Regions from separate parts of the Alkalimarinus coralli genome, predicted to be linked through region 3. Evidence: predicted binding sites of a transcription regulator. Region 3 holds the regulator's gene; each other region holds the start of a gene.

Region 1 (7,687 bases), 2.0 Mb from region 3:
TCCAGTGCTTCCAAATTTTTGGCAGCAAGGGAGAAGTTTTTTGCTTTGATGGCTGCCTTTGCTTCGTCATAGTACTCTTTTTCGGTCAGCTCGGGCTCAGGTGTTGATGCACAGGCGCCCAGTAAAATAAGTGAAGCGGCTAGCGCAAGGCGGGAGATAAATCGCATTAATATCAGGTGTCCATAAATGTAATACGTTAACATGGCCTCTGAGCATTTCTGTTTTATTCCCGCTCAGGGCTGCATGTAGCTATTTAAGCGAGCTATTATTTCATAACTACAGCATTTGGAATAGGTGTTGTGTCGCTTGTTAGCCAAAAACGGTTTTGGTTCGGGGTATGAAAAAGTCTGCTTCACCGCTAAAATGGCGGTTATGTCGTCAGCCTTTGTTTGATGTGTCGATGTTGTTTGATGTGTCGATAAAGTGCTTGTCTCGGTAATGTGTTTTTTGCACGTAGTTTTTGTATCAATTAAATTAGGACGCTTAATGTCAGACGTTATTGAAGCAGATTTTATTATCCCTTTATCCTTAGGCGAGCAGCGGCTTGATCGCGCACTAGCCGAACTGATGCCGGAGCACTCGCGTTCTCGAATTCAGGGGTGGATTAAATCTGGGGCTGTTAAAGTCAATGGGGATGTCGTGAGACCCAGGGATAAAGTCGCATCTGATGACGTTATCAGTGTTCATGCTGAAATTGATTCTCAGGAGCGCTGGGAAGCAGAAGATATTGCATTAGATATTATTTATGAAGATGAACATATCATTGTACTTAACAAGCCAGCAGGCTTGGTGGTGCATCCGGCAGCAGGGCACGCATCCGGCACCTTGGTGAATGCGCTACTGCACCATTACCCGGACATCGCCAAGCTGCCGCGTGCGGGTATAGTTCATCGCCTAGATAAAGATACCACCGGGTTAATGGTGGTGGCCAAATCTTTGGTTGCCCACACCTCTTTGGTTGATCAGTTGCAGACCCGGACAATGGGGCGGGAGTATGAGGCTGTGGTGACCGGTGTAATGACTGGCGGTGGATGCGTTGATCAAGCCATGGCCAGACACCCTCAAAACAGGATTAAAATGGCCGTTCACCCTTTTGGCAAACCTGCAGTAACCCATTACCGTCTTATAGAACGGTTTGACGCCCACACCCATATTCGACTTAAGCTTGAAACCGGGCGGACGCACCAAATTCGTGTCCATATGACTCACTTGCATTATCCGTTAGTCGGAGACCCTGTGTATGGCGGGCGCTTGCGCATGCCTGCTGGTGCGTCAGAAGAGGTGGCAGACACCATTCGTAATTTTAATCGGCAGGCGCTTCATGCTAAAAAGCTTACGCTGACTCACCCTGAGAGCGGGGAAGAACTATCCTGGGAAATCGACCTTCCCGAAGATATGACGCACCTGTTAACGATGCTTAAACAGCATCAAACTGAGGCGTGATAGATGACTCTTGATGAGTCGTTTATTGTGCCAGAGTGGCCATTGCCTGAAAATGTACGGGCGCTCTGCACAACACGTCTTGGAGGACAAAGCCTTCCCCCATTTGATTCATTTAATTTAGGGACACATGTGGGTGATTCACCTAATCATGTTCAGCAAAATAGAAGCAAGCTGGCAGCGCAGTGCGGCTTGTCACAAAATAGCCTGCAGTGGTTAAACCAAGTGCACGGTAACCGTGTTTGTGAAGCTCAAGTTGACGGTATAGTGAGAGAGGCAGATGCAAGCTTCGCGAGAGTTCGAGAGACCGCCTGTGTGATTATGACGGCAGACTGTTTGCCGGTCTTGCTTTCTGACAAACAGGGCAAGCAGGTTGCGGCCATACATGCCGGGTGGCGGAGTCTTTGCTCCGGGGTGATTGAAGCAACGCTTTCCACTTTTCGGCAATCATCAACCGTTACCGCGTGGCTTGGGCCTGCTATTGGGCCGTCGGCGTTTGAGGTGGGGCAGGACGTGGTTGATGCGTTCACATCAGCTTCATGTGGATATGCCGAAGCAACCCACAAAGCCTTTTCGCCAATTGAGGGGCAAGATGGAAAGTGGCTGGCCGATCTTTATTCTCTAGCGCGTATTCGGTTATGGTCGCAGGGCATCAGCGACATTTATGGCGGTGGTCATTGCACCTTAACCAATGCCACTCAGTTCTATTCCTACCGACGTAATGGTGTTACCGGCCGGATGGCATCATTGATCTGGATGACTTGAAACTCCCCGTTCAGTCCCTACATAGTAGTTAATGTTCATTAATCCCCACCGCAAGTAAGTTTATTGTATTAGTGTTGATCACTTGTGATCGGGGATAAATTGTCGCTTATTGGGGGAACCAAATGAGAATGGATAAATTAACCAGCCGGTTACAGACTGCGCTGTCTGATGCTCAGTCTATCGCTATAGGAAAAGACCATAACTTCATCGAGCCGATTCACCTGATTCAGGCTTTGCTTGATCAGCAGGGCAGTAGCATTGCTTCGCTGCTCCAGCAAGTCGGGGTTGATGTTGCCGCATTCAAAAAAAATGTAGCGCAGCAGGTTGAGCTGTTACCGCAGGTTCAAGGAAGTGATGGCGATATTCATATGTCTAACGATCTCGGACGGCTATTGAATATGTCTGACAAGTTATCACAACAGAGACAAGACCAGTTTATTTCAAGTGAGCTTGTTTTGTTAGCCGCATTGGATGATAAAGGTGTTTTAGGGAAACTTCTAAAGGATGCGGGCGTAGATCGTAAACAGTTGGAAGGCGCAATTGACCGGATTCGAGGTGGTGAAGCAGTGAATGATCAAGGGGCAGAAGAGAATAGGCAGGCACTGGAGCGTTTTACTATTGACCTTACCGCAAGCGCAGAAGAGGGTAAGCTTGACCCGGTTATTGGGCGTGATGATGAGATTCGGCGTACCATTCAGGTACTGCAACGTCGACGCAAAAATAATCCTGTCCTTATTGGCGAGCCTGGCGTTGGTAAAACGGCGATAGTTGAAGGGTTAGCTCAGCGAATTGTGAATGGTGAGGTGCCAGAAGGGCTAAAAGATAAGCGCGTATTATCGTTAGATATGGGAACGCTTATTGCGGGCGCTAAGTTTCGAGGAGAATTCGAAGAGCGCTTGAAAGGGGTGCTAAATGACCTTGCTAAACAGGAAGGCCAAGTCATCCTGTTTATTGATGAAATTCATACCATGGTCGGAGCTGGTAAGGCAGAGGGCTCGATGGATGCGGGCAATATGCTCAAGCCTGCATTGGCGCGAGGAGAACTTCATTGTGTGGGGGCGACAACGCTCAATGAATACCGCGAGTACATAGAAAAGGATGCGGCGCTGGAAAGGCGGTTCCAGAAGGTGTTGGTCGACGAGCCGAATGTCGAAGACTCAATTGCGATTTTGAGAGGCCTAAAAGAGCGCTATGAAGTTCACCACGGTGTGGAAATTACCGATGGTGCAATTATTGCTGCGGCTAAGTTGTCTCATCGTTATATAACTGACCGACAGCTCCCTGACAAGGCGATCGATTTAGTCGATGAGGCCGCAAGCCAGATCCGTATGGAGATGGACTCAAAGCCGGAAGCATTAGATCGGCTTGAACGGCGCTTGATTCAGCTGAAAATAGAGCGCGAAGCGCTTAAAAAGGAGACGGATCAGGCCTCAAGGCAGCGTTTGGCAGACATCGATACTGTGATTAAAACCGCAGAGAAGGAGTTTGCTGACCTCGAAGAGATCTGGAAAACTGAAAAGGCGGCTCTTCATGGTTCTCAGAAAATCAAAAGTGATCTGGAGCAGGCTAGAGTTGACCTGGAAGCGGCCAGGCGAACGGGGGATCTGGCTAAGATGTCAGAGCTGCAGTATGGCATGATCCCTGAGCTGGAGCGCCAGCTAGATATGGCTAGCCAAGCAGAAATGATGGAAATGACGTTATTGCGCAACCGGGTCACAGATGAGGAAATAGCAGAGATTGTCTCAAAGTGGACCGGAATACCGGTTTCAAAAATGTTAGAGGGTGAACGTGAAAAGCTGCTGAGAATGGAAGATGAGCTTCATGGCCGGGTTATCGGTCAGGCAGAGGCAGTAAGTGCAGTATCTGATGCTGTCAGGCGCTCCCGTGCTGGTTTGGCAGATCCCAATAGACCAAATGGCTCCTTCCTGTTTCTCGGCCCGACAGGTGTTGGTAAGACTGAGTTATGTAAGGCATTGGCGTCTTTTCTGTTTGATACAGACGAGGCAATGGTGCGAATTGATATGTCGGAATTCATGGAGAAACACTCTGTTGCCCGGTTGATTGGTGCGCCCCCAGGCTATGTTGGCTACGAAGAGGGTGGCTACTTGACGGAAGCGGTAAGAAGAAGGCCCTACTCTGTCTTGCTGTTGGATGAGGTTGAAAAGGCGCACCCTGACGTATTCAACATTTTGCTTCAGGTGCTTGAGGATGGCCGCTTAACCGACGGTCAGGGGCGCACGGTGGATTTTAGGAACACCGTTATTGTTATGACATCGAACCTGGGGTCAGATGTGATCCAGGCTATGGGTGGAAATGACGAGCAATACGATGAAATGAGAAATGCTGTCATGGAGGTTGTGGGAGGTCATTTCCGGCCTGAGTTTATTAACCGAATAGATGAGGTGGTTGTTTTCCATCCGTTGGGTGCAGAGCAAATTCAAGGTATCGCATCAATTCAGTTGAAATTGTTAAACTCTCGACTCAGTGAGCAGGAGATGACCTTGGAGGTCAGTTCTGATGCGCTGGGTAAGTTGTCTGAAGCAGGTTATGACCCCGTTTACGGAGCAAGGCCGTTGAAACGGGCTATTCAAAAGTGGGTAGAAAATCCGTTGTCGCAAGACATCTTATCGGGTCATTTCAAGCGGGGGGATACCATTGTTGCCACGGTCGAGGGTGACGACGTTACCTTTAAGGTAAAGGCTTAGAAACTGGACTTTACAGTAAACTAAGCGCGGCAGTTGTCGCGCTTTTTATTGGATGATTGATCTCTATCAGGGTTTAAAATGCAGGGTGGGCGCAAACTGGATCTGGAATAATAAGTATACCTAATAAGTAGAAGGAAACAGTATGACGCTAGAGAAGCATGACCTTATCCATGAGTTGCCGGAATATAGAGATCAGATTCGTGACATGAAGATGAACAATGCTCATTTTGCAAAGCTCTTTGAAGCTTACCATGAGGTTGATCATGAGATTCACCGGATTGAAACCGGCGTTGAAACGCCCACCGATGAGTATTTGGAGGGCCGGAAGGTAAACCGCCTTAAGCTCAAAGATGAGTTGTTTCAGATGTTGAAAAATGCAGAAGCAACAGCATAGTTATAAAGGGCCGTAATGGCCCTTTTAACTGATTTCATGAATATAAACTGAATCCGCCTAGTTTTGGCTGCAAGCTTCTTCGACTATTTTATTCATTTCATCCTTTTTTGCGGTGATTTCTTCTGGGGTCATGTACCTCAGCTCGCCATTCTCTTCTATTCGTATTCGTGCATTGTTTTCGATTGTTTGCAGGTTTTCTTTAGCCTGGGTGCATCGTAACTGGTTTTGTTCTTTAGCTTTTTTGCTTTTTTCTTGCTCTTGTTTGGCCAGGTTTTCTTTTTGCTGTTTTTCTTCAAGCGATTTCAGTTGGTCTTGAACGGATGTCCGGGGTGCAGATGATTTTGATTCCACTCTTAATGTTTCCGACTTTGCGCCTTCAGGGCGTTTGTCACCATAGTGAATGACGCCGTTTTCATCTGTCCACTTATACACTTTTCCAGCATAACTAGGGAGAGTGATAAAAGATGAGGCAAGGACTGCAGTTGTAATAAAAAATGTGTACGTTAGCTTCATGTCACCCACGTTTATTGGTTGTTAATTTGTCTGAAGAGCATAATAAGTCATTTGTAACCGGGCTTCACTATCTGTAGGTCTAGCTCAGCTTTAACTTAACTATAGACATAAATACCAGGAAATGGCTGAGAATATAGCGAAAATGAGACATATTATCACTGAAAATGGCAATTACTATTGACTATCGTTTAGTTGGTGTCAGAATTGTCGGTTGCCCAAATCAGGGGGGTATCTACAGCAGGTAACCCCGAGCAGTAATATTGTTGAACATGCGTAGCATTGTCGCAGGCTTAAGCCTCGCGGCAGTCATTTTTTAAATGTATAGCTCTAAGTCACGAATAAAGATGGTTTAGATAATCAGGAGATAACCTCTCAAGATTTGCTATGTGTGTAATGTCTATCTGACATCAGTCTTCATAAGAGATTGATATTCAGGCTCCCTGGATTGGTGGTTGCTTCGAAAAACGCAAACGAGAGGGTGGTTTACCGTGGAGCTATTGTCTGGCGCTGACATGATAGCCCGTTTTTTACAAGACGAGGGCATTGAGTATATATACGGGTACCCTGGAGGGTCCGTACTACATATCTATGACGCATTATTTCGTCAGGATAAAGTAAAGCATATTTTAGTGAGGCATGAGCAGGCAGCGACGCATATGGCTGACGGCTATGCTCGTGCAACGGGTCGAGCAGGTACCGTATTGGTGACATCGGGACCAGGAGCTACCAATACAGTAACGGGTATTGCAACAGCTTTTACTGATTCGATACCCATGGTTGTATTGTGTGGTCAGGTTCCTTCCACGCTAGTGGGGGAGGATGCGTTTCAGGAAACGGATATGATGGGGGTCTCACGACCGGTTGTTAAGCATAACCTTTCTGTCCAGCATCCATCCGAGATCCCTGAGATTCTCAAGAAGGCCTATTACCTGGCAGAAACAGGTCGCCCGGGTCCGGTCGTTGTTGATATTCCCAAGGATATGACCACGCCTAATGAAAGGTATGAATACGTTTACCCCAAGAAGGTTAAGCTACGTTCGTATAACCCTGTCGTAAGAGGCCACTCAGGTCAAATCAAGAAAGCAGTGGATATGCTGTTGGCTGCCAAAAGACCTGTTCTTTATGCAGGTGGCGGCGTTATCTTGGGTAAGGCTTCTGATAAGCTCGCAGAGCTTGCTCAGTTGCTGAACTACCCGGTCACCAACACGCTGATGGGGTTGGGTGGGTACCCTGCCACTGATAGACAGTATCTGGGCATGCTAGGGATGCATGGGAGTTATGAGGCCAATATGGCCATGCACCATGCTGACCTTATTGTCTCGATAGGTGCCCGCTTTGATGACCGGGTGACGAATGCGGTTGAAAAGTTCTGTCCTGGCGCGCGTATCGTGCATATCGATATTGATCCTGCCTCAATTTCTAAGACTGTTGAGGTTGATGTTCCTATAGTGGGGCCTGTGGACTCTGTTTTGAAAGAGATGCTGGCACTTATCAGAGAAAGCAAGCAAACGCCTGACAAAGACGCGTTGGCGTCATGGTGGAAAAGCATCGACGAGTGGAAAGCTTTTCACGGCGGGCGTTTTGAGTCTAGTGAAACCAGCATTAAGCCTCAGCAGGCGATTGAAGCGCTCTATAAGGTCACCAAAGGGGAAGCGTATGTAACCTCTGATGTTGGTCAGCATCAGATGTTTGCTGCTCAGTACTATAAGTTTGACAAGCCCAACCGCTGGATTAACTCGGGCGGGTTGGGGACGATGGGCTTTGGTTTTCCTGCTGCGATGGGTGTGAAACTGAACTTTCCGGATCATGATGTCGTCTGTGTTACCGGTGAGGGCAGTATTCAGATGAACATCCAGGAGCTGTCTACCTG
Region 2 (7,687 bases), 1.4 Mb from region 3:
AGGTGTGGCCCGTTGTTTCTTCTGTTTCAGTATTACTTGTTTGGCTCTTTCGGGTTGCGTATAGAAGCCACCAGCAACCGAAGACGCTACCCAAACTGATGATTATGATCCATGCGCTCCAAAAACTACTCATGGTCTTTTTTCTCCGTTTCGATCGTAGTACGTTTGGCTATCTCTTCATCTTCAAAAGGCAGATTAGCCGCGTCATCAAAGTTTTTTTTACGCTTTGAGCTATAAGCCCAAAGGCAAATACCGATGAACGCTATCATTACCAATATTGTTGAAATGCCACGTAACGTATTAATATCCATGATGTATTACCGCTTGTTCTTGAGCACTGTACCCAGCTGCTGAAGATAAGCCACCATTGCTTCAATTTCGGTTTTACCTTTTACTGCTTCGGATGCACCAGCAATATCCTCATCCGTGTACGGAACACCTACAGCTCTTAGAGCCTCCATACGTTTTGGAGTGATCTTGTGGTCGATCTTCGCGGTAAATAACCATGGGTAAGACGGCATCTTAGACTCAGGTACAACGTTTCTTGGGTTGTATAGGTGAGCTCTGTGCCAGTCGTCACTGTATCGTTCGCCTACACGTGCCAAATCAGGTCCGGTACGCTTGGAGCCCCACAAGAATGGATGCTCGTATACGTGCTCTCCGGCAACAGAGTAGTGACCGTAACGCTCGGTTTCAGCTCTGAAGGGTCTGATCATCTGTGTATGGCAAACGTGACAGCCTTCACGGATATAGATATCGCGACCTTCCAGCTGAAGGGCGTTTAAAGGCTTAAGTCCTGCAATAGGTTCGTTTACCTGCTTTGAGAAAAACAGAGGAACAATTTCAACTAGTGCGCCAAAACTGATTGCTACAATAACCAGAACAATCATCAGCCCAAGGTTTTTTTCTACAACTTCATGATTCATGCTAAACCTCCTTAAGCTGTCTGTGGGACGTTGTCAAGAGCCTGAGCGTCTTTTACGCGCACAGTCATCCATACGTTGTAAGCCATGATCAGCATTCCGGCAAGGAATATAGCGCCGCCAATGGCCCGGACAAGATAACCTGCATGGCTTGCTTCAAGTGATTCAACGAAGCTATAGGTTAGTGTTCCATCGTCGTTTATCGCTCTCCACATCAAGCCCTGCATAATACCGTTAACCCACATCGCAGCGATGTAAAGTACAGTACCTATAGTCGCCAACCAGAAGTGTGCGTTAATCATTGATGTGCTATACATGCCCTTGAGGCCATATAGTTTTGGAATCAAGTGGTACATTGCACCGATAGAAACCATCGCAACCCAGCCGAGTGCGCCAGAGTGAACGTGACCTACAGTCCAGTCGGTATTGTGAGATAGCGCATTAACAGTCTTGATTGCCATCATTGGACCTTCAAAGGTCGACATACCGTAGAAAGACAGTGATACGACAAGGAAGCGCAAAATAGGATCAGTACGCAATTTATCCCATGCACCCGATAGTGTCATCATACCGTTGATCATACCACCCCAAGATGGAGCAAGAAGGATCAGGGACATTACCATACCTGCGCTTTGAGCCCAGTCAGGAAGTGCACTGTAGTGAAGGTGGTGCGAACCAGCCCACACATAAATTGATATCAAGGCCCAAAAGTGAACGATCGATAGTCTATAGGAGTAAACAGGGCGCTCTGCCTGCTTTGGCACAAAGTAGTACATGATGCCCAAAAAGCCTGCAGTCAGGAAGAATCCTACCGCGTTATGGCCGTACCACCACTGAACCATCGCATCGATAGTGCCAGGGTAGATAGAGTAAGACTTCCATAGCGTAACGGGTATTTCAAGGTTGTTTACGATATGCAGAACGGCAACCGTTATGATGAATGCGCCAAAGAACCAGTTAGCAACGTAGATATGCTTGGCTTTACGCTTCATGATAGTACCAAAGAAAACCACTGCATAACCGACCCAAACGATAGTAATTAAGATATCGATTGGCCACTCCAGTTCTGCATACTCTTTAGAAGAAGTGTAACCCAGAGGTAAGGTAATCGCGGCTAATACGATAACCAGCTGCCAGCCCCAGAAGACGAAAGACGCCAGAGAGTCGGAAAATAGTCGTGCTTGACAGGTGCGCTGCACAACGTAGAAGGAGGTTGCAAAAAGTGCAGAACCACCAAAAGCGAATATAACTGCATTAGTGTGAAGCGGACGAAGGCGACCAAAGCTAAGCCAGGCCGTATCGAAGTTGAGTTCTGGCCATACAAGTTGCGAGGCGATCAATACGCCGGCGGCCATCCCAACAATACCCCACACGACAGTCATAATGGCGAATTGGCGCACCACTTTGTAGTTGTATGTCGTCTGATTGTTTACTGTGCTCATTATTCAGGATCCAATTTTTATCACAAGCTAGAAGTGAAGAGGACTACTAGAAATAACGTTAGCTATCTCTTTGTCGTTGAAAAAACATAACCGTGCTCCCGACCAGTTATTCCAACCTATTTGCTGCCCTATGAATCAATCGATCAAAATCGATTGATATCTATAGTAGCAGCGCGCGAAGGATACGTTTTGTTATTGATAAATGTCAATAGACGCACCTCATGGACAAAGTGTATTTTGTAGGTGGTTATAGGGGGGTTGATATATGTCAATATCAAATACAAAAATACCTCTATGGAGGTATTTTGTTGCAGGTAAGGGGTGTTTGGCTTAAATACTAAGCCCTTGAGCCTCTTTCAAATGCTCAAAGTTTGATATGTGAATGTACTTGCCACTCGTCTCGATAAGATCTCTATTTTGAATTCTCGTAAGTGAGCGGCTAAGCGTTTCTTTAGTAATGCCCAGATAGTTGGCGATGTCACTCCTGCTCATGCTTAGTTTAATATCAATATAGTTCTGATTGCGGTTTTTATGGCGGAGTGAAATGTTGTAAAGGAATGCCGCGACTTTACTTTCTGCGGTTGTTGCGGAGGCAAGACTCTTTCTAACTTCAGACTCATGATAGCTATCGATAGAAAATAATGTGACTATTTTGGTCAACAGCTGAGGAAGGCTGGTCGCACTTTCGAGAACATCTTTATACGGGAGAACGCAAATATCGCAGTCTTCCAGAGCAACCAATGAATTGGGGTATATATCGGTTGCTACTGCATTTTGACCCGCTAGCTCTCCTTTCAATTTAAACGATATTACTTGCTCTTGCGGCTGACCATATAAACATACTTCTTTAGCAGAACCTGATGTGATTGCGTACAGGAACTCAAAAGGTTGGCCTTCCTTATAAATGAGTTCACCTGTTTTAAACGGCTGCTTCTTCATTAGTAGCGTTTCTTTAACGTCAAACTCGACACTTCCAATGGGGGTAGGTTCACAAATTGGAGAGAGTGCGCAATCACTGCAGTTTATATGGCGAGAGTTCTCTGAGGTGGGTAAGTGAATATATTTCATAAAAAGGATTAAACGCCAGTGCACAGGTTTTGGTCATTGATAACGATCAACCAGCTCCAAATACTTTTTGGCTGTCGTTTGAACGTCACTGCTGTTGTTAAGGCTGCTCATTACTTCGAGCTCTGTTTTTTCGTGTGCGACTCGTAATGCATTCAGCAACACCTGTAAGTCATTAAATAACGGTTGATTAGCCGGGTTTGCTTCTTTATCTGTGCGGTTTTGGTTTAACAGCTGAGCAACGCGGCTAACTTCTTTTAGGGACAAACTAAGCTGTTCTAGCCCGGCAACTGTCTCTTGGGCGTTTTGTACAGTCGTAGTTAGCTCGCTTTTTGTAGCAGCGGTATCTAGGTTTAGGGCTTCAATTATTTGATCGATCGACTCTGTTGATTGTTGTGTTTTTGTTGCCAGTGTTCTGACTTCGTCCGCTACAACTGCAAACCCTCTACCTGCGTCTCCTGCTCTTGCGGCTTCAATTGATGCGTTCAATGCTAGCAGGTTTGTTTGCTCGGCAATGCCCTTAATCTCGGATAGAATGACCGCGATCTGCTCACCGTCTTCAATGAGTTTATCGGACAGCGTTGTTGCGTGAAGAGCATTGTTACAGAGTTGTTGGGTTTGTCCCAAAAATTGGCTGCTGTCATTATTGGCTTTTGTTGCCAGGTCGAGTAGGGCTTCACTTGTGCATTTACTGCCCCTTTCTGATAGCAGCAATGTTTCGGAATGGGAAATGCAATCTGATAGTTGTTTTGATAGTGTCTCAAATTGTTCGTTATAAGACTTAATATCCTCTTGAATACTATTCCTCGAGCCATCTATAAATGAAGACAAGGTAATAATGTCACTTGCTGATTGTTTGTAACGAAGCTTCATTACACCGCGCTGTCTCTCCAGTGTTTTCAGAGCGGTATGAATGTTTGATGTGTGAGATACTTTACCCGTGTACATGTATTGGGTTGTTTTACTTGAGGAAACCCGATTGACAATATCCTTTATATATTTAGATTCTCGGGTGAGGTATAAACTAAAAAAAGAGCCAGTGATAATGGTCACCAGCGCAATAATTGGCAGCGACCAGGATAGCGGTGCGGTTCGTACCAGTGCCACGCAAATGCTGGCCAATATCGCATAGGAGAGTAAGCCAATGGTGAAGGGCGGGATCTTATAATGCTTGGGAGTGTACTGCTTCAGCCCTTGGTTTATGCGTGAATAAATAATCTCTGCTCTTAATTTTTGTTGATCAGTTGCTGCAACGCCAACTGATTCATACCCAATAACATCCCCGTTTTCAATTAGTGGTTCGATATATAGATCAAGCCAGAAAAACTCTCCGTTCTTGCTCCTGTTTTTAATGATCCCCATCCATGGGTTACCGCTTTTTATCGTTTGCCATAATTCTTCATAAACGGGCTTAGGCACTTCTGGGTGGCGAAGGATATTGTGGTGTTTGCCTAATAATTCTTCCGCAGAGAAACCGGAAATTTCAATAAATGCATCATTGCAATATTCGATTTCTCCTTCGCCGTTTGTTCTGGAAACCAGGGATGTCGCAGCATCAAAACATCGCTCTTCGGTTGTATTAGATAAGATTTTTTGCACTAACTATCCACTAGTTAAAAGAGTAAAGGTTAAACCTTAAGAATAGGTGGCGATTCAGCGTTAGACAAATGATCTTCAATCAATTAGGTGGTGGTTACCTGTTGCTGATATCGCTTGCAGTTGTTACGCCCACTGTTTTTGGCAAGATATAATGCTTGGTCGGCTTCTCTAATGAGAATATTCTTATCGCTTATGGGCGCATCATGGGTGGTGATACCAATGCTAACGGTTAGTGATAGTTCGAGCCCTGATGCTGTAAAATGGCTTTGCCTTACAGAGTCCAGAATGTGTCTTGCAATTAACTCGGCCCCGGATGACGAAGTATTCGGTAAAACCGCAGCGAACTCTTCTCCACCATACCGAGCAAGGAAGTCCCCCGGTCTATGAAGGCAATGGTTAATAACCGTTGTTAAGTGTATTAGACACTTGTCTCCCACTAAATGCCCATAAGCGTCGTTCACCAGTTTAAAGTGATCAATATCGATGAGTAAAAGGCTTAGTGACTGTTGCTCTCGGTTTGCCAGTTTAATGTTCTCGTCAAGTGTGTCATTAAAAAATCGCCGGTTTGCAATGCCTGTCAATTCATCCGTTGTGCTAATGCTTTGTAACGTCTCATTAAGGTTCGATAACGTTGTCATTGCCTTTTCGAGTTGCTGCGTTCTCTGTGCCACCTGGCTTTCCAGTGTTTCTTTGGCTTTTGTTTCTGAATCAATGAGTTGTTGGTTTAGTACTCTTACACGCGTGGCCAAAGCGATGTTGATAAAAATCACCTGCGCGCCAGTTGCTATCCGAATGATATATTCTTGAATAAATTGGTTAGGTATAAAGCCGAATGTTGCCAACGCGTAGGTTAGGGCGGCTGCGAGAAATATTGTCCAGGCAAGAACAAACTGTTTAGCGGGTTTATAGTTTTCTGAGAGACGTGTAACGCCAATCAGGTATACGATCACTATCGCTATAACTCCAAGAAGAGTGCCTACTTTAACCGCGATATGATAAGGGGTCGTGAGGCCAAGTAAGATAATAACGACACCAAATGCCGTAATGACATTGATTGCTCTGAGAGTGTTGTGTTGCTCCTCAGATGTTAGGAGGAATGATCGGGCAAACAGCGCAATTGTTAGTATTACAAAGCCTTCTGTGACAGGTATGGATGTATTGGCAATGCCCGGATTATCTGGCCATATATACTGAAAGGAAAGGCCGCTAATGGAGAACATAAACAACCCAAGGGAGAGCATATAAAGCGCATTGTATAGATACGACGCACTCCTCGTTGAGCCAAATAGCAGGCAATTGTAAATAGATAGGATTAGCAGGGTGCCGTAATGAAGCCCCTGAAGCAGCGAATGTGTATTGCTCGTCGATAAAAGTTCTTCTGCTTGATAAAGCTGCAACGGAAGGGTGATAGCGCCGCTGGATACGACTCGCACATAAATATCTAATTCTTCGTTTGGTTCGAATAATATAGGGAATACAAAATACTGATGATTGACAGGTCTTGAGTCAAAAGGTTTTGAGTCGCCAGTGTCTATTGAGGATACACCGGTTTTGCGGACTATATTAAAGCTAATATCATCGAGTAATGGGTAGTTAATTTGTGCATACCAGGTTATGGGCATATCGGTGCTATTGAGCAGCTTAACGTGAAACCAGTAGGCAGAGTCTGTGCTGGTAAAAGATGGGGCGTTACCTTCTGATTTTGTAAATGCTAACGCTTTATCGAGTTCAATGACGTCATTTAGTGTCAATTTGGCAGGTTTGTCTTCATAATACGCGATTGCAGATGCCAAGTCGTGAATCGGGCTATCAGGTGAAAGAAGATAGAGGCTGCAAGCACCGTTACATGGTTTGTCAGATGTACTCGCAAGGCTTGAACCCGATAACAATAGAAGCATCACCGAAAGCAACAAACCTGTAGCCTTGGCAGGCAGAAAAAGGTAAACCCGTTTAATCATTTTTATAGTTTTATTAGATAATGGCAGACGTAATTATATTGCCGTTGATGATTAATATATATACAAAATACACCGATAATTGGTAAAAATGAACATAATATTATTGTACTGCCGTGCCGGCTTCGAAGGTGAGTGCTCCCAGGAAATACAAGACAAAGCGTCGTATTTGGGCGTATTTGGTTATTGCAGAACCAATAAAGGGCAAGGGTTTGTTGAGTTTGTTTTACCTACAGCCAAAGATGCCTCAAAAATATTTAAGCAGGTTCAATTAAGTGAACTTGTTTTTGCTCGTCAGTGGGCTCGCGTAAGTGAGCCGTTAGACGACGTTCCAAGAGAAGACCGTGTACAGCCCATATTGGAGTTTCTCGCTAATGAGGATAAAAATACTTGGGGCAGAGTCTCTGTGGACTGTCCTGATAGTGAAGGTGCCGCACACCTGAAAACATTCGTTAGAAAGTTTACTGCCCCTATTGCTAAGGCGCTCAGAGGTAATGGATTTCTGACACCTAAACAGGACTCGCGCTTACATACATTGTGCTTGTTTTTTTCAGACTTCGATAAAGTTTATATCGGGGAGCTGGATAAAGAAAACAGCAGCCGGGATCACTTGGGTATTCCAAGGTTAAAATTTCCAAAAGACGCACCTAGCCGCTCTACGCTGAAGCTAGAAGAAGCATGGCGAACTTTCTTGCATCCAGAT
Region 3 (7,687 bases):
TCGTCGGCGTGTGCAACAAGCTCCCACTGTATTGGGCATGGTATGGAGCAGATACAGTCTGGCAAGCACGATATTATTTTTGCTGGCGGCGGCGAAGAAGAACACTGGACTCAATCCATGCTGTTCGACGCAATGGGCGCACTCTCAACTAAATACAACGATGCACCTGAAACGGCTTCGCGCCCATTCGATGAAAGCCGTGACGGCTTTGTTATTGCTGGCGGGGGTGGAATGCTGGTGCTCGAAGAACTGGAACATGCTAAAAAACGAGGCGCGCCTATTTATGCAGAGTTAGTAGGCTATGGTGCCTCGTCAGATGGATACGACATGGTGGCACCTTCTGGAGAAGGCGCAATACGCTGCATGCAAGAAGCATTGGCGACCGTCGATAGCCCCGTTGATTATATTAACGCGCATGGCACCAGTACCCCGGTTGGAGACGTATCAGAACTGCGGGCGGTAAAGGCCGTTTTTGACAGCAATGTTCCCCCGGTATCTTCTACCAAGTCACTCTCCGGCCACTCGCTGGGTGCGGCTGGCGTTCATGAGGCGATTTATTCCCTGTTAATGCTTGAGCATGGGTTTATTGCAGCCACCGCCAATGTGACAAAATTGACAGAGGAATCAGAGGGAATACCGGTGATTACCGGCAACGCGATAGAGCAAAAACTAAATACTGTCATGTCAAACAGCTTTGGCTTTGGCGGCACCAATGCAACGTTGGTATTTAGAAAAGTAAGCCACTAGGCTTTATTCATCCATAGGGGGCAAGACATCCCCTATGGATGCTATTCCCTCCCCTGACTACGCGCCCATTCCTGCCCCCCATTGATTTACCAACCACTTACCACACATTCTTTTTCCGAAAGAGACCTTTGCACGACGTTATGAGCGAAGTAGTCATGCAAAGGTTTCCAAAAATAGCACATCAATAGGTCTATTGATGCAAATCAACACCCCTATTACGTCGTTGAGTAGACTACAGTTTCCAGATTAGATGTTAGTGAGTATGCCACCCTCGGGCGTTGAACAAATTTAGGAATAATAATGGGATCTCCATTTGAGAAGATTACCCCAATAATAGCTGACCACCGAACACTACAGGATGTTTTTGGGGATAATGCATACCCAACAAGCCGCACTATGAGACAAATTTTTTCACACAAAGACTGGCTATTTTGCACAAATAGTTTCCGATATGACTCTCCGGACAAGCCAGGTCTATTCGTTGAAGACAGAGGGTTTAGTCTTCAGAGCTATACTGACATCATTACCAACAGCAACAGAACAAACTCTGAACTTGCATTAAGCTTGTCTATGCCGCTGCAAAATACGTTGTGCAGTTTTCCTAAGCAAAATAACAGCACCACAAGCAAAATCACCCCGGTTAGAAATTATATCGACCACCTGCTCCATGAAGTTCGTTTACTGAGTGACCTAATCCCCAGAACTCGCCGCATTAATTATATTCACTGGCAGGGGGAGATTGCTCAACTGCTAAGCCCGGCAGAAATGACAGAGATTATGTATTCGCTCAATAAAGCCTTTACGCTACAAAATGAACAAGAAGGCACCTATGTCATTGAACTGGAGAAAGTGCCTGCGGATGATGCAATTATTGCGCTGATAAAAGGCTTGGGCTTTAACCATATTTGCCTCGGCACCCAGAACAGGGATCAAGGCCCTATTGATTTTGATTTTTTAGCCGACCAGGTAAAAATATTCAAGCAGTATGGCTTCAAAACGGTCAACGTACGATTTCTTACCAGACAACATGAGTCATGCGAACAGCTCAGTGAAAAACTGGAAGGGTTAATTGGTATCGACCCGGATACCATTTACTTAATAGACGAAGAAGAGCGTCAATCAGTCCTTTCAGGCGTCGAAGCCGAAGAGACAACCACCTGTGACTGTCATAAAGAGTTTGAAAACAGGCTTATTGAAGCAGGGTTCCAGAAACTGAATCATGTTAAATTCTCAAGGGACAATTCAGTGTCCAAGGGTATATCCGGTGATTTAGTTGGCATAGGTTTAGGCGCGACCAGCCTAATTGAAAACTCGTTTTCTCATAACGTCGACCAGCTTGATCAGTACTACCAGAAACTACAAAGTGGTCAGCTGCCTTTTGGTTATGGAGGTTATATCCGCCCCAAGTACTAACCCTTATTAGACTAAAGTATTAGTTCCTGCAATTTGCCTCCTTATCCTTCTATATCTAGTAAGTTTATATGCTAGAATTGCCTCATCTATGTTCCAAAAAGCATAAAAATTGATTATCCTGATGGAATAAAAGCTATTAACCGAGTAAAGCGAAGATGAGTGAGAAAATAGCAGCTATTGATCCGCAACCAGCAACAGGTATCCATCAGTCCTGCTTACAGTGCAGTCTGAGCAACCTGTGCATTCCAATTGCAGTTAACAAAGATGACATTGATCGCCTTGAAGACCTCATAAAACAAGGGAAGACGATCAACCGGGGAGATCATATTTTCAAGGAGCACTCCCCCTTTAAATCTTTATTTGCAGTTCGTAGCGGCGCAATTAAAACCTACTCAGTTACCGAAGATGGTGAAGAACAGGTAACCGGTTTTTACCTCCCTGGAGAGATAATTGGTCTCGATAGCACCAATACAGATTCGTACAGCTGTTCAGCAAAAGCACTTGAACGCGCCAGCGTCTGCGAAATTCCTTTCGGCCAACTCGAAACACTGGCTGCTAAAATCCCAACACTCCAGCACCACTTTTTTTCGCTGATGAGCAAAGAGATTCAGGGCAGTCGGCAACTCACCATGCTGCTTAGTAAAAACACCGCTGAAGAGAGAATAGCCTCCCTGTTACTAAGCCTTTCCAGCCGATTCAAGCTACGCAAGCTGTCCGGCACACAGTTCCGACTCCCTATGCCCCGAAATGATATTGGCAACTATTTGGGACTTGCTGTAGAAACAGTAAGCCGGGTATTTACCCGTTTCCAAAAAAGTGGGCTTATTTCAGTTCAGGGGCGAGAGGTCATTCTTGAAGATATGGATGCACTTGTAGATATCGTTAAAAATCACGGCAAGTGTATGAAAGGCGAATAAATTCACACCTCCCCTCCCCGAAAAAGAGGCTTAATGCCTCTTTTTTTATATCTACTTATTAGTTACTCAAAACAACACAACAAAAAAATACCTCCTTATAGGTATCTTTAGTTAACTTGATTTATCTCATTTTATTTTCATTTCTCACACTTGCCACCAATAGCCGATATTATTTTATTGCGATATGTCAATTTAACAAAATTCACCATAGCTACACTGCGCCCATCACAACTTAATCACTTCGAAACTCAATCAGGGTAGCTATATGTTAAAAAATGCATTAACTTCATCTCTTGTTGCTGGTTCACTATTAATTAGCCAATCTGCTTTTGCTTATGAAGCAGGAGATATTTTCATTAAAGGCGGTATCGCAACTGTCGATCCCCAAGAATCCAGCTCAGACATTGTTATAAATACCCCGGCTCTGGGCCCTGCCACTGGTGCAAAAGTAGGCCTGAATTCTGATACCCAATTAGGATTAGTATTCAGCTATATGGCGACCGACAGAATCGGTATTGAGCTACTTGCTGCAACACCATTCAAGCACGACATTTCTGGCGCTGGCGCAATCTCAGGCGTTGGAAAACTGGGTGACACCAAGCACCTTCCACCAACGCTCAGTGTGCAGTATTACCTGGCAGAGCCAGACGCAAAGTTCCAACCTTATGTTGGAGCCGGTATCAACTACACTATTTTCTTTGACGAAGGAACTACAGATACACTAACAAACTCAATTGGTGCATTGGCAGGCCTGACTGGTACGCCAGGTGTGGTAGCCACAAGCACCAAGCTTGATATTGATGACTCAATTGGCGCTTCGCTACAAGCGGGTTTTAACTATGAAATCACAGAAAATGCCGGGCTAACCGCAGCTGTTTGGTGGATCAACATCGATGCCGATGCTGAAATTACCGCGCAAACCAATGTGGGAACAGTAAAAGCAAATGTTGATGTTGAAGTAGACCCTTACGTTTACATGCTAGGCGCATACTATAAGTTTTAAGCCTACAGTAAGTTTTAAGCCAAACACCAATAAGAGAACCTGGCCTTTAACAAGGTCAGGTTTTTTATTTAGAGATATTGGTTAAGGTCTACCCTTAAAGTCTTCAATCTTCAGACTCTATAACACGAAGAGCAAACAACCCACCCAGAAACGCAAAGAAAGCCCCCAGTACAACCATAACAACCGCCATCAATGTAATGCTACTATTTTCTGCCGAGGAAGTTACCGAAGCAACGCCCGCTAAGAAGCCAACAGCTGCGGCGTGCCACGCTTGCTTTTGATTTGCAATCGTACCTGTTAAAAGCCCTCCAAATGCCATCGTCAGGCAATAAACCAGCATTGCAAAGATAAACCAAATTTCTTGTTTATAGGTTGAGAAAAATACATAGTCACTCGCTGCCATGCCTATGTATGACGCTAGCAGCACATAAATAGCCTGGCCGAACAGCCCCACCAAGATCGTCACTACCAACCCGATAATAAGCGCTTTCCAACTGATCATTGAATTTATCCTGAAAATGGGAATTATTGTAAAGCTGAAGTGTATATTAGCGAGTGCTGGAAGGAATTGACTTACTACAGATCACTCAAGTTAAGATGTCACTCTTCGGAATATAACCTTGGCACTCTTGATGTAACACCCGTTAGCAGCTCATAGCCAATCGTTCCGGCAGACATAGCAACCTCGTCGACTGAAACGTTCTTGCCCCAAAGCTCGACGGCATCCCCCACTTTGGCATCGGGGTGATAAGTAAGGTCAACCGTCAGCATATCCATTGAAACACGACCTATTAGCGGTACAACGCGGTCCCCCACCCATACAGGCGTACCTGTTTCGGCATGACGCGGGTAGCCATCACCATACCCCACCGCAATGGTACCCACTTTGGTTTCGCGACTCGCACGCCACGTCCCACCGTAGCCCACGCAATCCCCTGCATTCACTTCATGTATCGCCATAATACGTGACTCAAGCGACATGACTGCGGCTAACCCAAGGGCTTCTGAGGATAAGTGCGGCATAGGTGAAGAACCATACAGTATGATTCCGGGCCTGACGCAATCAAAATGTGCAGACTTATGGGCGAGCAACGCTGCGGAATTGGCAGCAGTCAACAATAACCCCTCAGACATTGAGCCCAGATTATTAACCACCGAACTAAACAGCGCCAGTTGTCGCTCTGTTTCTGTAGTCTCTAACTCATCGGCGCTAGAGAAATGGGTCATAAGCCCTACAAGCTTAACCAACGGGGTCTGCTTAAGCCTGTAGACCAACTCGCGCGCCAAGGCGGGCTTGAACCCCAACCTGTTCATGCCGGTATTCAACTTGAGCCAGACAGCGACAGGTTGATTAACCTCTGTAAGCGCGTTTAGTTGCTCAAGCTGATATTCAGAGTGAATAATCAACTGCAGTTTGTGCTCCGCAGCTAATAACACCTCTTCAATCGAAAAGGCCCCCTCCAGCACTACCACAGGGTTATCAATTCCGTTTTTCCTCATTGCTATTGCCTCATCGACACAGGCGACAGCTAGAGGCGCATCAGGGATTGCTCGTGCGATTTGACAGATACCATGACCATAACCGTTGGCTTTAATAACCGCAACACATAACGCGTCTCCGGCCAGCGTTGAAGCCAGCTGGTAATTTGCTTTAAAAGCGTTAAGGTCTATCTTGGCAAAGGTGGGTCGGGTCATTAGAACTCGCCATCGTAATCAGTGTGGGCAAGATCCTCAAACTTGGTAAACTGCCCCTGAAAGGCGAGTTTGATGGTTCCTGTAGGCCCGTTTCGTTGCTTACCGATAATAATCTCGGCAATCCCCTTATCAGGGCTATCTTCGTTATAGTAGTCATCACGATAGATAAACATAATAATATCGGCATCCTGCTCAATTGCGCCTGACTCTCGCAAATCCGAGTTGATAGGACGCTTATTGGGTCGCTGCTCCAAACTTCGGTTAAGCTGAGACAGTGCCACAACCGGGCATTTCAACTCTTTAGCCAGCGCTTTAAGCGAGCGAGAGATCTCAGATATTTCAGAGGTTCGCCCCTCGGTATTCCCAGGAACCTGCATAAGTTGCAGGTAATCGATCATGATCAGGCCAAACTCTCTTTTTGTTTCACGGGCAATCCTCCGCGCCCTTGAACGTACCTCAGTCGGGCTCAAGCCAGCAGTGTCATCAATATAGAGCGGTTTGTCTTTTAGCAAGCTAACCGCTGACGTCAAACGAGGCCAATCATCCTCCTCCAACTTACCACTTCTTACACGCCCTTGATGGATACGCCCCATAGACGACAACATACGCATAACAATCGCATCTGATGGCATCTCCATACTGAATACCAGTACAGGTTTACCCGCTCCAAACAAGGCATTTTCAACCAGGTTCATCGCAAAGGCCGTCTTACCCATAGACGGCCTTGCAGCCACGATAACCAGATCTGATGGCTGTAGCCCGCCAGTATTGGCGTCTAGATCTCTAAACCCGGTCGTCGTTCCCGTCAGCGGATCATCGGTATTGAACAACTCATCGATGCGCTCAAGTGTTTGTGTCAGAATTGGGTTAACATTTTGAGGCCCCCCCTCAGATGCTCTAGACTCTGATATCTGAAAGACTTTACGCTCTGCTTCATCTAACAATTCGGAACTCGTTCGTCCCTGAGTGTTAAATGCAGAGTCGGTTATTTCTCCAGAGGCTGAGATCAGTTTTCTGAGAATAGCCCGCTCACTAACAATTTCAGCGTAGGCTCTTATATTTGATGCACTGGGCGTATTCTTAGCCAAATCACCCAAATAAGAGAGTCCGCCAGCATTGGTTAGTTCTCCGAGCTTTTCCAGCGCCTCAGACAGCGTAACAACATCAAGTGGCTGTCCTTCGCCAGCCAGCCTTGCAACAACCCTGAAAATAAGACGGTGTTCATGTCGATAAAAGTCGTCCTCAACCACCTTATCAGCCACTACATCCCATTTACTGTTATCAAGCATAAGACCGCCTAAAACAGACTGCTCAGCTTCGATTGAGTGAGGGGGGACTTTAAGCTGACTCAGCTCTGTATCAGAATTCATATTATTCATGATTTACCGCAACAACTTCCTGGAGCATAGATAGGGAGAACATTTAAGCGTGACAAAACACATCAGGCTATTTTAATGCGTCAGTAAGAGAATTAAAAACAAAAACATACCGCTGAAACAAATACGGCCCAAGGGTTCGCTAAAGCTTATCACTTTAACAACCCTTGGGCCGTATTCGCAATTCATCAACCTGTTCCCGGATAACCTTAAAGATATAAGTTATCTCTATGGCAAGCCCGGGAACGTTGTAGCTAGTAAGTATTACTCAGCAACAACTGTCAAGCTAACGACTGCATCCACATCGCTGTGAAGGTGAACAGTAATTTCATACTCACCCACTGCACGAAGTGGTCCTTCTGGAAGGCGAACTTCGCTCTTGTTCACTTCAACTCCAGCCGCTGTGATTGCATCTGCAATATCACGAACGCCAATTGAACCGAACAACTTACCTTCATCACCCGCTTTAGAAACGATAGTGACTTCTTTTGAATTTACTTGTTCTGCACGTGCTTGTGCAGCAGCTAGCTTCTCTG
Region 4 (7,687 bases), 2.0 Mb from region 3:
GAAGAGTTACTCAGCAAGCGTTTGGCTCCACTGGATGTGAGAGGGTTCCCATCGCTATTTGGTTTTGGTTATGGCGCTTTAAGGTCACTAAAACTGCGTTCTCGACTAAAGACCCAATCCGTGCAGCTGGAAGAGACCACCAGTGATGTTTGCGAGCTACCGATCTCGCCTGATGAGCAGCAGCGAATGCTCAGCGACTCAAGGTTCAGTGAGTGGTTGAAGCGCAGTGACAAGCTAATCTATGAAGATGCGCTTTTCAAAAGCTGGTCGCGTTATCGGGAAAGTGAACAGCACCGAGGTGACGAACGCGGCTATATTGCCTCTCTGTTTCTTGGAAATCCAAAAGGGAACTTTGAAAAAGCACTGCATGAACTGTCTGCCGAAATCGCTTTTTATCTCTATAACGGCTGGCAGCAAGAAGCACCACATCACTTGAATGCACTTATCGACAGTCTTGAGAAGCTTGAAAACGAAGTTGACTGCAACGTACTGGCAAATGAGCAGTTAAGCTTTATTGACCTTATTCAGGACAGTCGCTTTAAGCCGGTCACTATCGAACACTGCAAACAGTTAATTAGGTTCGATACGCTGTACGAGAAAATTCTGGCTAACCTGACAGAAATTGTCTCTGAATTTAGTGACAATAAAAAAATATCGGAATCGTTGCTACAGTCTATGTTGAACGAGTCCGGCATTAGCAGCGACGAAGAGGTCGCGTCATTTAGTGGATGGCTGATACGTATCCGCAACACCAGTAACTTCGGGGAGTTTTTAAGAACCGCAGAACAGTGGAAAAAGGTTCAACACCCCCGCTCCTCTGACGTCGTGTTTGTGGTTGCCAGCTACTTCTTTGAAAAACTATATCCTGAACTGTTTGAGTGTCAGAAAGAGAATAAAACATTCTCGGGCCAGTTTAACCCAGTGTTTATCGGCCGAAGAAAAGACTTCTGGAACCGGTTAAACCAAGCCATCAAAGACTTAAGAATTCAGTCTATTCTTAATGATATTAAACCTGCTGCCAGCTTTACTCCACAAGAGCTGATAGGCGCTTTATTTCAGGACTTTATGGAGCTGGATAGCCGCATTACCACGGCGAATCCGAAACACTTCCCGGGGTTTGGCGAAGCCATTATTCGCCAGCAGGCCAAATCAAAATCTGCATCAGGGTTGATAACAGGTATAGCCGAGTTTTCCGTCGGTGAAGACCTGGAACCTGTAGGGCTTTTTGTTTCCAATCACGCATTTCAGGCAGGGGCATTTGATATGTCTTCGGCCGAGCGTTTATGCCGGTTACTGGCTTACTGTGCTGAATACTCCATGCCCGTTATTGGTTTTATCAGCTCGGGCGGAATGCAAACAAAAGAAGGTGCGTCAGCGCTGTTTTCCATGGCGGTGGTAAACGACCAAATTAACCGGTTTGTCAGTGATCTGGGGCTCCCTATTTTGATGTTTGGTTATGGGGACTGCACGGGTGGAGCACAAGCAAGTCTGGTAACTCACCCGTTAGTCGAAACCTACTATTTTTCGGGCACCAATATGCCGTTTGCAGGCCGTATTGTTGTACCTGAATATCTTCCGGTAACCGCTACACTGGCTAACTATCTGGTGTCAGAAGCCAATAGCATGCAGGGACTTGTCAAACACCCTATGGTTGAGGGGCTCGATGAGCGACTTAAAGCGATTGACCCGGCAATCAGTTCTGCGGGAATGAGTGTTTCTGAACTGATTAACAGATGGCTGACTCATAAAGACATACCGAGCCGCAAAGATGAATTTAGTAATACCGCAGCGATACAGAAGTTTGAGCCGTATCAGAAAGTGCTCGTTCACGCGCGAGGGTGCACCGCTGTTAAGCTGATTCGCGAAGCCCATGCAATGAACCTTAACGTGGTGCTTGTTCAGTCCGATCCGGATATGGATTCGGTTGCAGCGGATATGCTGAAAGATGGTGATAATCTGGTTTGTTTGGGCGGATATACCCCCGATGAAAGCTATCTGAACGGTGACAGTGTGCTGCGAATTGCAGAAATGAATGGTGCAGAAGCGCTTCATCCGGGAATTGGTTTTCTTTCTGAAAATAGCCAGTTCGCACACCAGTGTTTAGCGCAGGGGCTGAACTTTATCGGGCCATCGCCAGAAAGCATGGAAGCGATGGGGGATAAGTCCAGAGCGATACACACCTCTATTGAGCTGGGCGTTCCAGTGGTACCAGGCAGTCATGGGCTGCTTAGAAACATCGATCACGCAGAGCAGATCGCTCAGGAAATAGGCTTCCCCATTATTTTGAAAGCCGCTCACGGCGGTGGTGGTAAAGGCATTGTCGTTGTCGAAAAAGCAGAGCAGCTAAAAGAACTGTTTTATATGATCAAAGCCGAAGCTCGCAATAGCTTTGGGAGTGGAGATATCTATCTGGAGCGGCTGGTGACGCGCTTCAGGCATATTGAAGTGCAGTTATTGCGAGACCGGTTTGGTTGCACACGCATTTTAGGTTTGCGTGATTGTAGTGTTCAGCGCAACAAGCAGAAGATCATCGAAGAGTCTGTCTCTACTGTACTGCCATCCGATCAAGAGAAAATTGCTAGAGACTCGGCTTATAAACTGGCGGAAGCCTGTGGTTACCATGGCGCAGGTACGGTTGAATTTATTTATGACCTTGACCGCGAAACGCTCTACTTTATGGAAATGAATACCCGTTTGCAGGTAGAGCATCCGGTGACAGAGCTGGTCAGTGGTGTGGATATCGTTAGAGAGCAGTATCGCATTGCAATGGGTAAGTCTATTGATGAGATGCCGATAAAAGAATCCGGTTATGCACTTGAAGTAAGAATCAACGCTGAGAGTGTTTCGGTTGATCAGGGTGAACTAAAAGTCGTACCGACACCTGGCTTGGTAAGCAAGTGTCTGTTCCCGAAAGTGGAGGGCGTTACCCATATCGTTACGGTTGATGACGGTAAGTCGATTCCACCGTTTTACGATAACCTGATTGCTCAAGTCATCGTTCACGCCGGTTCGCGAGAAGAAGCCACTGAGAAAATGTCAGACTATCTTTCGCAAGTCATTATTGAAGGGGTCGATACCAATATTCCATTGTTGCAGGTCATACTGAAAGACCCGGTCTTCCTGTCTGGTGATTATGATACCGGCTACTTAATCGATCTGGTTACAAGAAACCCTGCTGAATTAAGCACATTGAAGGGAGGCGCGGGAGTTAATGAGTCAGCATCGGACGAGACCTTCTCAATCGTTGTAGACGGCTCAGAAGAGCTGAAAGTTCTCGCACCCTCGACCAGCATTATGTACCGCTCTGCATCACCTGATCAGCCCTCCTATATCGAAGAGGGTGATACGGTCACGGTTGATCAGACCCTGTGTTTGTTAGAGGCGATGAAGATGTTCCAGCCACTTACATTGTCAAGTTTCAATAAAGCCGGTGCAGAGATCTATCCGGCTGACCAGAAGTATAAAATCACTCACGTTAAAGGTGTCTCAGGACAGCAAGTGAACAGAGGTGATCTTCTATTTGTTATTAAACCTGTAAAAGTCGAAGCCTGACTTTTGCATTAAACCTGAACGCTAGAATATAAAATCTAGAACATAAACCGATAGCACGATTGAAAAGCCAACGGAGAAGACTCAATGTCTGATATTCAAAAACGTATTATTAAAGTAATTTGTGACCAGCTGGATGTAGAAGAGGATAAGGTAACGGCTGAAGCGCACTTTATTGATGACCTAGGCGCAGACTCACTGGACACTGTTGAGTTGGTGATGGCATTTGAAGAAGAGTTTGATGTAGAAATACCTGATGATATGGCTGAGCAGATCAAGACTGTCAATGACGTGATAGCGCTTGTTTCAGATAAGGTAGAAGCATAAGCACTCGACCTGTCATCCTCGCTTCGCGGGGGTGACAGACTAGAAGTTTTTGAACCCTCCTCCTTGCCCAAACAAAACTCACACCCCGTCTCTATATTCTTTTGGTGTAACCCCGCTCCATCGTTTAAATGCGCGACTAAACGCGCTTAAATCACTAAATCCTAGTGAAAATGCAATCTCGCTTAACTGACGGTCAGAGTTCCTGAGTTGTTCTTTTGCGGTGCTGAACCGAACATCTTCCAATAAGCTTTGAAACGAAACGCCTTCTGCTTTGAGTTTGCGGTAGAGTGTTTGCCTGCTGGTATTGAGCTTTTCGGCAATATGGTCAACATCCGCTTCACCTGTGCTGATGGACTGGGCAATCAGCCCCTTTACTTTATCGGCATAAGAGCGTCGGAACAGTTTTTTTAGCATGCTGTTGGCGTATTCCAGTGCCGCACTTCCAAGGTATGGGTTGCGCTGCTTTGGGGCTAGTTCCAAATAGTCACGCTGAAACACTATCTGGCAGTGGTTTTGGTTAAAGTTGAGAGGGCAATTAAAAACCTTTTGGTATTTATCAACGTAATCGGGTTGAGCATGTTGAAAGTCAACAGATTCCCACTGGATATCGCTATCAAACAGCGCCTTTCCACGATAGAGCGAAAGTACCATTGAGCGCTCCATATCCGGGATGCAGTAGTGCTCGGGGTTAAGGTGAATAAAGCGCAGATACGCATATTTCTCGTCGGTTTCAAAATTCAGTGAAATCGCTTCGTTAACGATACTGAACAGCCGAACATACTCCTTCAAACCTTTAGCCAGATTTTCACTATTAAAAATAATATGGCCGACTAGGCCGATTTTAGATGCATTAAATATCTGGCCAAGCTCCAACCCCAATGCAGGATTATTGGTAATCTTAAGTGCGGTGTCCCAAAGGGTTTTGTATTGGTCTAGCGGCAGGCGGCTATCTTGAAGGTCGAGGGTACTAAGGTCTATGCCGGATATGTCCGAAACCTGTTGCCGGGAAAAGCCGTAGTCGTCCAAGAGAGAGATAAGGGCGAGTACTGATGAGCTACCGATACTTGGACTAAAGCTGTTCATAGTGGATTGGGCGGCCTGCATGATCAAATAATAACGACCATTATACCGCCCTTTAGCGTCTGAATACCTATAGTGTTGGTATATCTATCTTGGCAGGTTATTCAAATGATTTTAGTTTGTCGACATCTTTGATGATGATCGTTTTACCCTGAGTCTCAAGTATTTCACGGTCTTTTAGGGTATGAAAAATACGCGATAATGTTTCCGGTTTGATCGACAGGCGAGAAGCGATAAGCTGCTTCTGAATCGACAGCTCAACCCGGCTATTGGTTTCGCCTTGTTTCTCTAGCTCGTTCAAGAAGAAGCGTACCACACGGTACGTTGCGTTTTTCATGGTGAGATTCTCAATCTCATTGAGTCTGCCGCGGAGGCGAAGTGCCAGATCTCCCAGCAAACTCAAACATGTTTTAGGATTCTCTTCCAGAATGCCCAAAAAATGTTTGCTATTAAACGAAAAAACTTTCGCATCCGAGATCGAGGTTGCCGTGACCGGGTAGTCGTCTTTGTGCATGAACATAACCGCTTCAGCAAACGTTTGCCCTGGCATTAATATCTCAATGACTTTCTCGTTACCGTCGGGTGTCAGGCGAGTGAGTTTAATCTGGCCAGATAAAATCAGATAAAAATGATCAGCCTTTTCACCTTGAAAGAACAGGTGTTGGTCGGGCTCAAGCTCAGACAACTTGGTTATACGGGCGACTTCTGCCAGCGCTTTTTCTGATAAACCAGAGAAAAGGTAGTGCTTTTTAATTTGTTCTAACTTTAATTCATCTAACATGGACGTCACGCTTAAATTCAAATTTGGGCTATGTTACCACTGGCCTTTCCTGACTTTGCATGCCTCTTTAGGAGTACTTTTGGGCATAGTTCGTCGAGTATTGATCTGGAGCAACCACCTTTTGCTTAGACGTCCATGTAGTCGCCGCCCATTGGCCTGGTTAAGGCTTCCGAAGGCGCACAATACTGCTAGCAATGGTTTATTTAAAACACCACTTACGATGCAAAAATACCGACATATTCACCCGCGCTGCTGAGTAGAAAGCGCAGCTCATTGGATAACTCATTGGTATCCAGTGAATCGATCAGGTTTTTAACTTCCAGACCAAGCTCTGTGTCGCCCTCAATTAACAGGCGTCTTTGAAAGAATAGCGTATCAGGGTCTTCTTTTCTTGCTGCCAGCAAAATAAATTCATTCAGGTTACCGCTGATGCTCACGTCATGAGCCCCAGCAGGCTGCAACAGTATTTTCCCGTCTTGGCCCAGGCTGAAATACCAGTTAATACCCAGATCGTTTATTTTTACTAATAACCATCGGTTTCTTAAAAACTCACATTCGCCAGACTCCAGCGCTTCTTTAAATACTTGTTGCAGCACTTTTGTCATCGCAATACGTTGAGCCGGAAACGGCACATGAGCCAGCGGTTTTGCCAGTATGCGGGGGAGTTGAGAGTATAGTTTCGAAGGAGAAGGAGGTCTTGGAAACAAAATAAATTCCTTTTGTACGAGGCCAATTTGCAGACAATAGTGCCTTAGCCTGCGTTACTCGCCTTGATGATCATCAACTCGCTTTTCAAAAAGCTCTGTTAGCCTCTCAAAATTTGCTCAACCCATTGAAAAGGCAATGACATTTTATGCTCGATATAGCGCTCGCCATACATAATAAGAAACCCTCACAATTCAAGATGACGCGCTAATGGACTTAACAAAACATGCCACTACGTTAGGCCATCATTTAAAACAAAAATGGGGCGAGCGAGTCCACAAGGTTTCAATTAACGCTGCGTTTACCTGTCCCAACCGAGATGGTTCAAAGGGCATTGGCGGGTGTACATTCTGCAACAACGCATCTTTTTCTCCCTCAGATAGAAAAATCGTCACGCCGGTAGAAGATCAGGTACTGGCAGGCCAGCAAGTTATTGTGAAACGAACCGGCGCAAAAAAATACTTAGCCTATTTTCAGTCTTACACCAACACCTACGCCGAAATTGAATACCTTCGAGAGTTATATGAAAGCGCACTCAACAGCCCGAATGTAATTGGCATATCGGTAGGTACACGGCCTGATTGTGTGCCGGATGCCGTGCTCGATCTACTGCAGTCATATCAGCAGCAGGGGCATGAAGTATGGCTTGAGCTAGGGTTGCAATCGTCATTTGATGCCTCGCTTGATCGAGTTAACCGAGGCCATGGTTTTGCCGAGTATGTTGATGCCGTAAAGCGTGCACGAGCGAGAGGGCTGCAAATATGCACTCACTTAATTGCCGGTCTGCCCGGTGAAAAGCCCGAAGACACCCTGGTTTCACTTGATAAGGTTCTCGCGCTTGGCACCGACGGGCTAAAGATACACCCATTACACGTCGTTAAAGGCACTCAGCTAGCCCGTGAATGGAAACGAGGCGAGTATCACCCTATGTCTCAAAGTGAATATGTTGCACTGGTTGCTGAAGTCATCAGAAGGACGCCAAAATCGGTTGTATTTCACCGGTTCACCGGTACAGCATCAGAAGAGTTATTGCTTGCGCCAGCCTGGTGTAGCAAGAAATGGGTTGTTCTCAATGAAATCTGTACAGAACTTGAGACTAGAGCGCGTGAGTGATGGTGTGTTTAATAGGTGGTTAGATAGTTAATAGGTGATTAGATAATTAATATCCGCCCAGAAATATCGTAGCTTTGTCATCCTCGCGAAGGCGGGGATCCAGTATTTTGATATGGCTCCGAGTTATGGATT

The links. Region 3 encodes FNR, which switches genes on or off when oxygen is low (the NO sensors DNR and NnrR bind a similar motif). Its sites were predicted from a motif close to TTGATCTAGATCAA; they were not measured.
Region 1: a site for FNR is predicted at 4,967-4,980, ahead of MY523_RS00185 (HP1242/YdcH family protein). Genes of this name have one in related genera too.
Region 2: a site for FNR is predicted at 2,624-2,637, ahead of ccoN (cytochrome-c oxidase, cbb3-type subunit I). Genes of this name have one in related genera too.
Region 4: a site for FNR is predicted at 6,508-6,521, ahead of ubiT (ubiquinone anaerobic biosynthesis accessory factor UbiT). Genes of this name have one in related genera too.

Annotation. Positions count from the first base shown of each region.
Region 1 is NZ_CP096016.1:35,026-42,712, forward strand. It holds gene MY523_RS00165 (outer membrane protein assembly factor BamD) at 1-167, opposite strand, end outside; gene rluD (23S rRNA pseudouridine(1911/1915/1917) synthase RluD) at 487-1,443, shown strand; gene pgeF (peptidoglycan editing factor PgeF) at 1,447-2,205, shown strand; gene clpB (ATP-dependent chaperone ClpB) at 2,328-4,910, shown strand; gene MY523_RS00185 (HP1242/YdcH family protein) at 5,053-5,304, shown strand; gene MY523_RS00190 (DUF4124 domain-containing protein) at 5,362-5,817, opposite strand; gene MY523_RS00195 (acetolactate synthase 3 large subunit) at 6,306-7,687, shown strand, end outside.
Region 2 is NZ_CP096016.1:1,495,980-1,503,666, forward strand. It holds gene ccoP (cytochrome-c oxidase, cbb3-type subunit III) at 1-133, opposite strand, end outside; gene MY523_RS06640 (cbb3-type cytochrome oxidase subunit 3) at 126-311, opposite strand; gene ccoO (cytochrome-c oxidase, cbb3-type subunit II) at 318-926, opposite strand; gene ccoN (cytochrome-c oxidase, cbb3-type subunit I) at 938-2,365, opposite strand; gene MY523_RS06655 (helix-turn-helix domain-containing protein) at 2,696-3,433, opposite strand; gene MY523_RS06660 (methyl-accepting chemotaxis protein) at 3,467-5,029, opposite strand; gene MY523_RS06665 (sensor domain-containing diguanylate cyclase) at 5,113-6,987, opposite strand; gene rlmM (23S rRNA (cytidine(2498)-2'-O)-methyltransferase RlmM) at 7,076-7,687, shown strand, end outside.
Region 3 is NZ_CP096016.1:2,852,086-2,859,772, forward strand. It holds gene fabB (beta-ketoacyl-ACP synthase I) at 1-747, shown strand, start outside; gene MY523_RS12790 (hypothetical protein) at 1,048-2,160, shown strand; gene fnr (fumarate/nitrate reduction transcriptional regulator Fnr) at 2,316-3,077, shown strand; gene MY523_RS12800 (OmpW/AlkL family protein) at 3,343-4,080, shown strand; gene MY523_RS12805 (hypothetical protein) at 4,184-4,582, opposite strand; gene alr (alanine racemase) at 4,681-5,775, opposite strand; gene dnaB (replicative DNA helicase) at 5,775-7,154, opposite strand; gene rplI (50S ribosomal protein L9) at 7,416-7,687, opposite strand, start outside.
Region 4 is NZ_CP096016.1:820,199-827,885, forward strand. It holds gene MY523_RS03675 (ATP-binding protein) at 1-3,552, shown strand, start outside; partial or broken gene MY523_RS03680 (acyl carrier protein) at 3,634-3,876, shown strand; gene MY523_RS03685 (AraC family transcriptional regulator) at 3,955-4,959, opposite strand; gene MY523_RS03690 (Crp/Fnr family transcriptional regulator) at 5,057-5,737, opposite strand; gene ubiT (ubiquinone anaerobic biosynthesis accessory factor UbiT) at 5,953-6,444, opposite strand; gene mnmL (tRNA modification radical SAM protein MnmL/YtqA) at 6,653-7,555, shown strand.